3 regions of the Priestia sp. 40 genome follow, and region 2 is predicted to be linked to each of the others. Evidence: a T-box and tRNA genes for the amino acid it is inferred to sense, from the RefSeq annotation. Region 2 holds a T-box; the other regions hold tRNA genes.

Region 1 (3,253 bases), on a different contig from region 2:
TTTTACGAATTCGATCAATACAAAGATTTGTAGCAATTCGATATAACCAGGTGGAAAACTTTTTACTTGTGTCATAGCTATGAATATTTACATAGGCTCGAATAAACGCTTCTTGTGCAGCGTCTTGCGCCTCTTCCCGGTTTCCTAACATTCGATAACATAGATGAAAAAGTTTATCCTTGTGATATTCTACTATGTCAGCAAACGCATCCTGGTCACCTTTTTTTACTTTTTTTATTTTCCTTTTTAATAATAAATCCATGTAACGGTTACCTCCGCCCATTGCGGGATAGTATATATACGTGTACTTTATCATAAAGTTTCACTTATGCTTAATTATTTTAACAAAAATTTGTCAAATACGTTTAAAAAGATCGTACGTAGGTTATGTAATTAGTATAGATGAAAAGAAGAGGAGTGGAAAGCTTGACTCATACAAAAGAGAACCTTTTGAATCAAATTGAAGAATGTAGAAATAACATGGTCACTCTTGCAGCAGAAAACCCTTTATCATCACTAACAGTGGTGAGAGTAAGTTCAGAGCTAGATGGTTTATTAAATGAATATGAAAAGTTTTTCTCTATATAAAGAAGCTCTCGAATCTGAACTAAGAGCTTCTTTTTTTTTATCTTCATATATATTTCATGTACCTTTTGGTAGGTATTAATGTTTTATACTAATTTTTCTCCTAAAAGTGAGCCCATTAATGCAACAGCTACGGTAGCTGTTTTATTCCGTTCATCTAAAATAGGATTCACTTCCACAAACTCAGCAGAAGTGATTAGCTGAGATTCTGCCAACATCTCCATAGCTAAATGACTTTCTCTATAGCTTATTCCACCGATAACTGGTGTTCCTACTCCAGGTGCATCATGTGGATCCAGTCCGTCTAAATCGAGTGATAGATGAACGCCATCTGTTTTATCCTGCAAATATAAAATTGTTTCTTCCATTATTTTTGTCATGCCCATTCGATCTATCTCATGCATCGTATACACTTTAATGCCTTTTTCCTTTATTAGCTCTTTTTCTCCTTCATCTAAAGAACGTGCTCCGATAATCACAATATTTTCAGGCTTAACTTTAGGTGTATAACCACCAATTCGAGTCAATGCTTCGTCTCCTACACCTATACTTGCCGCCAATGGCATACCGTGAATATTTCCTGAAGGAGACGTATCTGCTGTATTCAAATCTCCGTGTGCATCATACCAAATCACGCCCAAGTTTTTATAATGACGACTTACTCCTGCTAGTGTTCCGATAGCGATACTGTGATCTCCCCCTAGCACTAAAGGAAACCTTTTATTTGTAATAACATCACTTACGGTCTGAGCAAGCCTCTCGCTAGCATCTGCTACAGCTTTTAAATTCTTTAAGTTTGTATTTTCATCACTATGTACTCGTTCAGCTAAGGCAATTTCAATATTCCCTTTATCTTCTACACTATAGCCAATATTCTCGATGCGTTCAATGACACCTGCATATCGTATCGCACTTGGCCCCATATCGACCCCACGGCGAGTTTGACCTAAATCCATTGGTACTCCAATAATTGAAAGCTTATTCATAATATGTCCCCCCATCACAAATGTTGCTACTCTCTTATTGTAACGGCTAAATGAGCGATGGCTCAACTCGACACTTTTTTGAATATATATACAATTCTAATTTGTAGAAACTGCACAAAAAAACCTTTAAGCAATTTGCTTAAAGGTTGTACGTTCATATGTATGGTGGAGCCTAGCGGGATCGAACCGCTGACCTCCTGCGTGCAAGGCAGGCGCTCTCCCAGCTGAGCTAAGGCCCCAATATCTTTTTTTATATAGAAATGGAGCGGAAGACGAGGTTCGAACTCGCGACCCCCACCTTGGCAAGGTGGTGTTCTACCACTGAACTACTTCCGCTTATTAAAATGAGCCATGAAGGACTCGAACCTTCGACCCTCTGATTAAAAGTCAGATGCTCTACCAACTGAGCTAATGGCTCTCTATGGCTGGGCTAGCTGGATTCGAACCAACGCATGACGGAATCAAAATCCGTTGCCTTACCGCTTGGCGATAGCCCAATAAAGATGGTGGAGGGGGGCAGATTCGAACTGCCGAACCCGAAGGAGCGGATTTACAGTCCGCCGCGTTTAGCCACTTCGCTACCCCTCCGATATAAATGGTGCCGGCAAGAGGACTTGAACCCCCAACCTACTGATTACAAGTCAGTTGCTCTACCAGTTGAGCTACACCGGCACGGTGGTGGAGGATGACGGGATCGAACCGCCGACCCCCTGCTTGTAAGGCAGGTGCTCTCCCAGCTGAGCTAATCCTCCACTATTATGTAGATAAAAATAAATGGTGACCCGTACGGGATTCGAACCCGTGTTACCGCCGTGAAAGGGCGGTGTCTTAACCGCTTGACCAACGGGCCAGTTGGCTCCACAGGTAGGACTCGAACCTACGACCGATCGGTTAACAGCCGATAGCTCTACCACTGAGCTACTGTGGAATAATAATAGCCTGGCAACGTCCTACTCTCACAGGGACAAAGTCCCAACTACCATTGGCGCTAAAGAGCTTAACTTCCGTGTTCGGTATGGGAACGGGTGTGACCTCTTCGCTATCGCCACCAGACATATTATATTATACATGATTTGATAAAGAAAGCAAGACTTTTTTAAAAGTTTTGTTCTCTCAAAACTAGGTAACAGTTTGCTGAGCAAAGCTTACGCTTTTAAAGTTTTGGTTAAGTCCTCGATCGATTAGTATCAGTCAGCTACACATGTCGCCACGCTTCCACCTCTGACCTATCAACCTGATCATCTTTCAGGGATCTTACTAGCTTGCGCTATGGGAAATCTCATCTTGAGGGGGGCTTCATGCTTAGATGCTTTCAGCACTTATCCCGTCCACACATAGCTACCCAGCGATGCCTTTGGCAAGACAACTGGTACACCAGCGGTGTGTCCATCCCGGTCCTCTCGTACTAAGGACAGCTCCTCTCAAATTTCCTACGCCCACGACGGATAGGGACCGAACTGTCTCACGACGTTCTGAACCCAGCTCGCGTACCGCTTTAATGGGCGAACAGCCCAACCCTTGGGACCGACTACAGCCCCAGGATGCGATGAGCCGACATCGAGGTGCCAAACCTCCCCGTCGATGTGGACTCTTGGGGGAGATAAGCCTGTTATCCCCGGGGTAGCTTTTATCCGTTGAGCGATGGCCCTTCCATGCGGAACCACCGGATCACTAAGCCCGAC
Region 2 (3,253 bases):
CTGATACAATTTTAAATAAACCGATAACAGATGTATTTGGCACGTGACATCCACCACATAATTCTAAGCTGTAGTCGCCTACTTGTACTACGCGCACGATATCTCCGTATTTCTCACCAAATAGTGCCATTGCACCCATCGCTTTTGCTTCGTCAATTGCTTTGTTTTCAATTTGTACAGAGATGCTGTCCCAAATCTTTTCATTAACGATTTGTTCAATTTTCTCAAGCTCTTCCTGTGTCACTTGACCAAAATGAGAGAAGTCAAAGCGCAAGCGATCCGCTGTTACTAAAGAACCCGCTTGATTAACATGCGTTCCTAACGTATCTTTTAATGCTTGATGCAATAAATGCGTTGCCGTATGGTTTTTCACAATCGCACTGCGGTTTTCTTCATCAAGCGTTGCCGTATATGTTTCACCTTTTACAAGCTCACCGTTTGTTACAGATACCGTTTGGACATTTTGGCCGTTTGGCGCTTTTTGAACGTCTTTTACTTCAGCTGTTCCTGAAGCACTTTGGATCGTGCCTTGGTCCGCAATTTGACCGCCGCTTTCTGCGTAGAATGGCGTGTGGCTTAAGATGACTTGCGCTTCTGTTCCAGCCTCAGCGCGATCAACAAGCTCACCGTCTACAATAATTGCTTCAACAACTGTTTTTACTTCATTTTTATCATAGCCAACAAACTCACTTGCAACGGTTACTTCACCAAGTACGCCGCCTTGAACTTGCATAGAACTAGAATCTTGACGAGCAGCACGCGCACGCTCACGCTGTGCTTCCATTTCACGTTCAAAACCTGCATGATCAATTTTCATGTTCTCATCTTCTGCATATTCTTCCGTTAATTCAACAGGGAATCCATACGTGTCATATAAACGGAATACATCTTCGCCTTGTACCGTATCACTGTTTTGCGCTTTTTCCTTTTTAATAACAGTTGCCAAAATAGCTAGTCCGTCATTTAACGTTTCGTGAAAACGCTCTTCTTCATTTTTTACTACACGCTGGATAAAATCCGTTTTTTCCTTTACTTCCGGATAGAAATCAACCATGATTTCACCTACTACCGGCACTAGCTCGTACATGAACGGACGATTAATGTTTAACTTTTTAGCATAGCGAACTGCTCGGCGTAACAAACGGCGCAACACATACCCACGGCCTTCATTTGAAGGAAGCGCACCATCACCTACAGCAAATGTTACCGTACGAATATGGTCAGCAATGACTTTAAATGCCGTATCTTGCTCATCATTTGTACGATATTTAGCGCCTGAAATGTTTTCAGTTGCTTCAATAATTGGCATAAACAAATCTGTATCAAAGTTTGTTTGCACATCTTGAATAACAGAAACCATACGCTCTAAGCCCATTCCCGTATCAATGTTTTTCTTTGGAAGCGGCGTGTACGTATTATCAGGATTATGATTAAACTGAGAAAATACAAGGTTCCAAATTTCTAAATAACGCTCATTTTCTCCACCTGGATATAATTCCGGATCAGTTAGATCATTTCCATATGCTTCTCCGCGATCATAAAAGATCTCTGTATTTGGACCACTCGGACCTTCTCCGATATCCCAGAAATTACCTTCCAAACGAATGATGCGTTCTTTAGGCACGCCCATTTTTTCATTCCAAATCTTAAATGCTTCTTCATCTTCAGGGTGAACTGTTACAGATAGTTTATCTGCGTCGAATCCAATCCATTTATCGCTCGTTAAGAATTCCCATGCCCATTGGATTGCTTCTTCTTTGAAATAATCACCGATAGAGAAATTACCAAGCATTTCAAAAAACGTATGATGGCGAGCCGTTTTACCTACGTTTTCGATATCGTTTGTACGAATAGATTTTTGTGCGTTACAAATACGCGGATTTTGAGGAATAACACGACCATCAAAATATTTTTTTAATGTAGCTACTCCACTGTTAATCCATAATAAAGATGGATCTTCATGCGGAACTAAAGATGCGCTTGGTTCTACATCATGGCCTTTTTCTTTAAAGAAATCTAAATACATTTGACGAACTTGTGCTGACGTCAGTTTTTTCATGATTGGTCCTCCTTTAATACTCTTCTTATTTATAGACAAAAAAATGATGACATAAAAGCATCTATTTTCCCTGTGTCCAAAAGTAATTGCTAGTTATTTGCACACAAAAAAACTCTCATCCCTGTAGCAGGGACGAGAGTTGAACTCGCGGTACCACCCTGATTATAAATGCCAAAAGCATTTATCACCTTCATAGCGTTAACGTTGCTGACACGGCAGGTTTTAGCCTGCACTCTGGACTAGCGTTCCGCTGCTCTTTGTTTAGCGCTTCTTTCAGCCAAGGAAGCCCTTCTCTAAAAACCAGTGTGCAACGTACTCGATCCATCATTGTGTTCAAAATATGTAGCGTTTTCTTATGGCGATATTATGACAAATTAACCGCTCTTTGTCAATGTTTGAGCGTATAAGAGCGGATATGCAAAATAGATATTTTAATGACTGCTAAAATTGGCACAGCCAAAATGAGACCCAATACTCCTCCAAACTCTCCTCCTAAAAGGAGCGCAAGCATGATAAACAAAGGATGAATATGAAGACTCTTTCCTACGATAAGCGGAGACAGAACATTTCCCTCTAGAAACTGCAGCACAAAGATAATAATCACAATGGTGATAACCAGTTTTATCGAGATTGTGGCTGCAATAATAGCTGCTGGAACCGCGCCAATAATCGGGCCAAAATACGGGATGATATTCGTTACGCCAATAATAAAGCCTAAAAGAAGTGCATAAGGTACATGAAAGAACCACAGTGCTGCTGTGGCAATCACACCAATAATGAGACAAACAAAAAATTGCCCTCTAATGTAATTGCCGAGCGATTCATTCACATCCGATAAAAAACGTTCGCCTGGTTTGTGCCACTTTTTAGGTGTAACATAAGCTGTTGCTTTCTTAATAGAGGAAAAATCCTTTAGCATATAAAAAACAATAAATGGAATAATGATTAAAATCAAAAAAGAGGTAATCAATGATTTTAATCCTTCCGCCACTTTTGTAAGCCACACGTTGAGCGTAGCCTCTACATCATCAATGCTGCCTTCAATTTTTTCATGTACACCGTTTGGAAGTGAAGTTGTACGATCATGAATCGATTCTACCCAATGTCTATATGTATTCGTAAAATGAGGCAGCTGCTCGTTTAAATCTTTTACTTGTTCCACAAAAATAGGGTACGACTTATAGGCTCCAAATC
Region 3 (3,253 bases), on a different contig from region 2:
ATGATAAACAAAATTTCACGTTCTGTTAATTTATTAAGAGTAGTATCCCATAACACAATTCTTGAATTAGAACCTATTCCCGTCACATATGCATTGAGAGAGTTCGTTTTTTCAGACATGTTTACTTCATATACATGCTTAGCAGGTATATGAGCTTCGTCTGCTAAATGTAAAATTTTCGTCTCTAGCTCTTTATTCTTTAATGGATAAAAATCGTTATATAACGGATCGATAACCACTGGTTGAATAAACGTCAAAAATAGCGTAAATGGAATAGATACTAGCCATGCATACAGCCACCATCTTTTTGAAAACTTACGAATGAATGCATATAACACAGCAATCACTAAAAACATGGTGGCATAGTTTACCCAAAAATCTGTAAAGAGATCCTTCATCCATCCTTGGAAAGGTTGCGTCGTAATATGGTAAGCCTTTGAAAGCTTAAAGCTAATCCAGTCCATAGGAAAAGAATAGATCAGCAGCAGAACGGATAACCAAAATACATAAATAGCAGTTTGGAGAAGACTGAAACGGCTGATGTCTTTAGACCACTTATTAACTTTCTTAGATACACCTAACACTAAAATTAAAATAAACCCTAGCCACTCATATGGAATTCGGATAAAAAAGAGTGCATCTCTAATTTTTGAATATTTTTCGGTCAACATAAGTTCTCGTGCATTCATAAACGTAGCCGGGTCTACGCTGGTGCCCTTTAATGATTGTGGAATAGAGGTATCGCTTATATAGAATAAATACACCCAAATACACGCTCCATACACAAGAAAAACTCCGATGGACCACCAAACAATTTTTTTCACGCATTCCCCTCCTTTTGTACAAACAGTATGCCGTTATTACTATTGTAGGTTTTTTTTCGAAATTTAGAACAAGCTTTTATAGATGTGCTATAAGAAATGCAATTCGGAGAGAGGCAATCATAGAAAAACGAAAAATAGAGTTTAGACAAAAGAATAAACTCTGTTTACAAACAAAAAAAGCAGTTTGCATATGCAAACTGCTTTTAAGATGACCCGTACGGGATTCGAACCCGTGTTACCGCCGTGAAAGGGCGGTGTCTTAACCGCTTGACCAACGGGCCAGTATGGCTCCACAGGTAGGACTCGAACCTACGACCGATCGGTTAACAGCCGATAGCTCTACCACTGAGCTACTGTGGAATATGGTGGGCCTAAGTGGACTCGAACCACCGACCTCACGCTTATCAGGCGTGCGCTCTAACCAGCTGAGCTATAGGCCCATTATTTGGAGCGGGTGATGAGAATCGAACTCACGACATCAGCTTGGAAGGCTGAGGTTTTACCACTAAACTACACCCGCGTTACTTAAGATGGGGCGACTGATGGGAATCGAACCCACGAATGCCGGAACCACAATCCGGTGCGTTAACCACTTCGCCACAATCGCCATCTTAAAATGGTGGCTCGGGACGGAATCGAACCGCCGACACAAGGATTTTCAGTCCTTTGCTCTACCAACTGAGCTACCGAGCCTTTATGTAAATGGCGGTCCCGACGGGAATCGAACCCGCGATCTCCTGCGTGACAGGCAGGCATGTTAACCGCTACACCACGGGACCACTTTGGTTGCGGGGACAGGATTTGAACCTGCGACCTTCGGGTTATGAGCCCGACGAGCTACCGAACTGCTCCACCCCGCGATGATATAAATAGATGGCGGAGGAAGAGGGATTCGAACCCCCGCGGGCTTTAACACCCCTGTCGGTTTTCAAGACCGATCCCTTCAGCCGGACTTGGGTATTCCTCCGTATATTTATAACAAATGTAACTTATATGGTAGCGGCGGAGGGAGTCGAACCCACGACCTCACGGGTATGAACCGTACGCTCTAGCCAGCTGAGCTACACCGCCATATTATTCGTTACAATTATTTATTTAATTTAATTGGTGGAGCCTAGCGGGATCGAACCGCTGACCTCCTGCGTGCAAGGCAGGCGCTCTCCCAGCTGAGCTAAGGCCCCATAAATGGTCGGGAAGACAGGATTCGAACCTGCGACCCCTTGGTCCCAAACCAAGTGCTCTACCAAGCTGAGCTACTTCCCGTTTATGGCGCGCCCGAGAGGAGTCGAACCCCTAACCTTTTGATCCGTAGTCAAACGCTCTATCCAATTGAGCTACGGGCGCTTTATATGGAGCGGAAGACGAGGTTCGAACTCGCGACCCCCACCTTGGCAAGGTGGTGTTCTACCACTGAACTACTTCCGCTTATTAAAATGAGCCATGAAGGACTCGAACCTTCGACCCTCTGATTAAAAGTCAGATGCTCTACCAACTGAGCTAATGGCTCTCTATGGCTGGGCTAGCTGGATTCGAACCAACGCATGACGGAATCAAAATCCGTTGCCTTACCGCTTGGCGATAGCCCAATAAAGATGGTGGAGGGGGGCAGATTCGAACTGCCGAACCCGAAGGAGCGGATTTACAGTCCGCCGCGTTTAGCCACTTCGCTACCCCTCCGATATAAATGGTGCCGGCAAGAGGACTTGAACCCCCAACCTACTGATTACAAGTCAGTTGCTCTACCAGTTGAGCTACACCGGCACGGTGGTGGAGGATGACGGGATCGAACCGCCGACCCCCTGCTTGTAAGGCAGGTGCTCTCCCAGCTGAGCTAATCCTCCAAATATCATACACAACATTCAGTGTGTATTGTATATAAGTTTTTTACAAATGAGCCAAATAAAAAACCCCTAGACTCTTTTACAAGAGCATAAAAAGGGGTCTTATTCATTGCCTGGCAACGTCCTACTCTCACAGGGACAAAGTCCCAACTACCATTGGCGCTAAAGAGCTTAACTTCCGTGTTCGGTATGGGAACGGGTGTGACCTCTTCGCTATCGCCACCAGACAAGAGATTATTCTCTCAAAACTAGATAACAGTTCGCTGAGTAAAGCTTACGCTTTTAAAAGTTTGGTTAAGTCCTCGATCGATTAGTATCAGTCAGCTACACATGTCGCCACGCTTCCACCTCTGACCTATCAACCTGATCATCTTTCAGGGATCTTACTAGCTTGCGCTATGGGAAATCTCATCTTGAGGGGGGCTTCATGCTTAGATGCTTTCAGCACTTATCCCGTCCACACATAGCTACCCAGCGATGCCTTTGGCAAGACAACTGGTACACCAGCGGTGTGTCCATCCCGGTCCTCTCGTACTAAGGACAGCTCCTCTCAAATTTCCTACGCCCACGACGGATAGGGACCGAACT

What was found. A T-box is a leader RNA that pairs with one kind of tRNA and senses whether it is charged. The one in region 2 lies ahead of alaS (alanine--tRNA ligase), so its partner is inferred to be a tRNA-Ala.
Region 1: it encodes a tRNA-Ala, which carries the amino acid that the T-box ahead of alaS (alanine--tRNA ligase) is inferred to sense. The anticodon was not compared.
Region 3: it encodes a tRNA-Ala, which carries the amino acid that the T-box ahead of alaS (alanine--tRNA ligase) is inferred to sense. The anticodon was not compared.

Annotation. Positions count from the first base shown of each region.
Region 1 covers NZ_JBMPZA010000023.1:73,827-77,079, forward strand. Annotated here, with positions in the region: gene sigW (RNA polymerase sigma factor SigW) at 1-262, opposite strand, end outside; gene ACO1DI_RS23705 (aspartyl-phosphate phosphatase Spo0E family protein) at 418-588, shown strand; gene rocF (arginase) at 672-1,571, opposite strand; tRNA gene ACO1DI_RS23715 (tRNA-Ala) at 1,735-1,810, opposite strand; tRNA gene ACO1DI_RS23720 (tRNA-Gly) at 1,833-1,907, opposite strand; tRNA gene ACO1DI_RS23725 (tRNA-Lys) at 1,917-1,989, opposite strand; tRNA gene ACO1DI_RS23730 (tRNA-Gln) at 1,994-2,068, opposite strand; tRNA gene ACO1DI_RS23735 (tRNA-Tyr) at 2,076-2,159, opposite strand; tRNA gene ACO1DI_RS23740 (tRNA-Thr) at 2,168-2,243, opposite strand; tRNA gene ACO1DI_RS23745 (tRNA-Val) at 2,248-2,323, opposite strand; tRNA gene ACO1DI_RS23750 (tRNA-Glu) at 2,347-2,421, opposite strand; tRNA gene ACO1DI_RS23755 (tRNA-Asn) at 2,425-2,499, opposite strand; rRNA gene rrf (5S ribosomal RNA) at 2,509-2,624, opposite strand; rRNA gene ACO1DI_RS23765 (23S ribosomal RNA) at 2,733-3,253, opposite strand, start outside.
Region 2 covers NZ_JBMPZA010000005.1:1,269,652-1,272,904, forward strand. Annotated here, with positions in the region: gene alaS (alanine--tRNA ligase) at 1-2,059, opposite strand, end outside; T-box leader at 2,185-2,396, opposite strand; gene ACO1DI_RS07710 (AI-2E family transporter) at 2,448-3,253, opposite strand, start outside.
Region 3 covers NZ_JBMPZA010000015.1:339,038-342,290, forward strand. Annotated here, with positions in the region: gene ACO1DI_RS16530 (M48 family metallopeptidase) at 1-824, opposite strand, end outside; tRNA gene ACO1DI_RS16535 (tRNA-Glu) at 1,034-1,105, opposite strand; tRNA gene ACO1DI_RS16540 (tRNA-Asn) at 1,110-1,184, opposite strand; tRNA gene ACO1DI_RS16545 (tRNA-Ile) at 1,188-1,264, opposite strand; tRNA gene ACO1DI_RS16550 (tRNA-Gly) at 1,271-1,344, opposite strand; tRNA gene ACO1DI_RS16555 (tRNA-His) at 1,356-1,431, opposite strand; tRNA gene ACO1DI_RS16560 (tRNA-Phe) at 1,442-1,517, opposite strand; tRNA gene ACO1DI_RS16565 (tRNA-Asp) at 1,528-1,603, opposite strand; tRNA gene ACO1DI_RS16570 (tRNA-Met) at 1,608-1,684, opposite strand; tRNA gene ACO1DI_RS16575 (tRNA-Ser) at 1,699-1,791, opposite strand; tRNA gene ACO1DI_RS16580 (tRNA-Met) at 1,819-1,895, opposite strand; tRNA gene ACO1DI_RS16585 (tRNA-Ala) at 1,930-2,005, opposite strand; tRNA gene ACO1DI_RS16590 (tRNA-Pro) at 2,011-2,087, opposite strand; tRNA gene ACO1DI_RS16595 (tRNA-Arg) at 2,092-2,168, opposite strand; tRNA gene ACO1DI_RS16600 (tRNA-Gly) at 2,175-2,249, opposite strand; tRNA gene ACO1DI_RS16605 (tRNA-Lys) at 2,259-2,331, opposite strand; tRNA gene ACO1DI_RS16610 (tRNA-Gln) at 2,336-2,410, opposite strand; tRNA gene ACO1DI_RS16615 (tRNA-Tyr) at 2,418-2,501, opposite strand; tRNA gene ACO1DI_RS16620 (tRNA-Thr) at 2,510-2,585, opposite strand; tRNA gene ACO1DI_RS16625 (tRNA-Val) at 2,590-2,665, opposite strand; rRNA gene rrf (5S ribosomal RNA) at 2,777-2,892, opposite strand; rRNA gene ACO1DI_RS16635 (23S ribosomal RNA) at 2,956-3,253, opposite strand, start outside.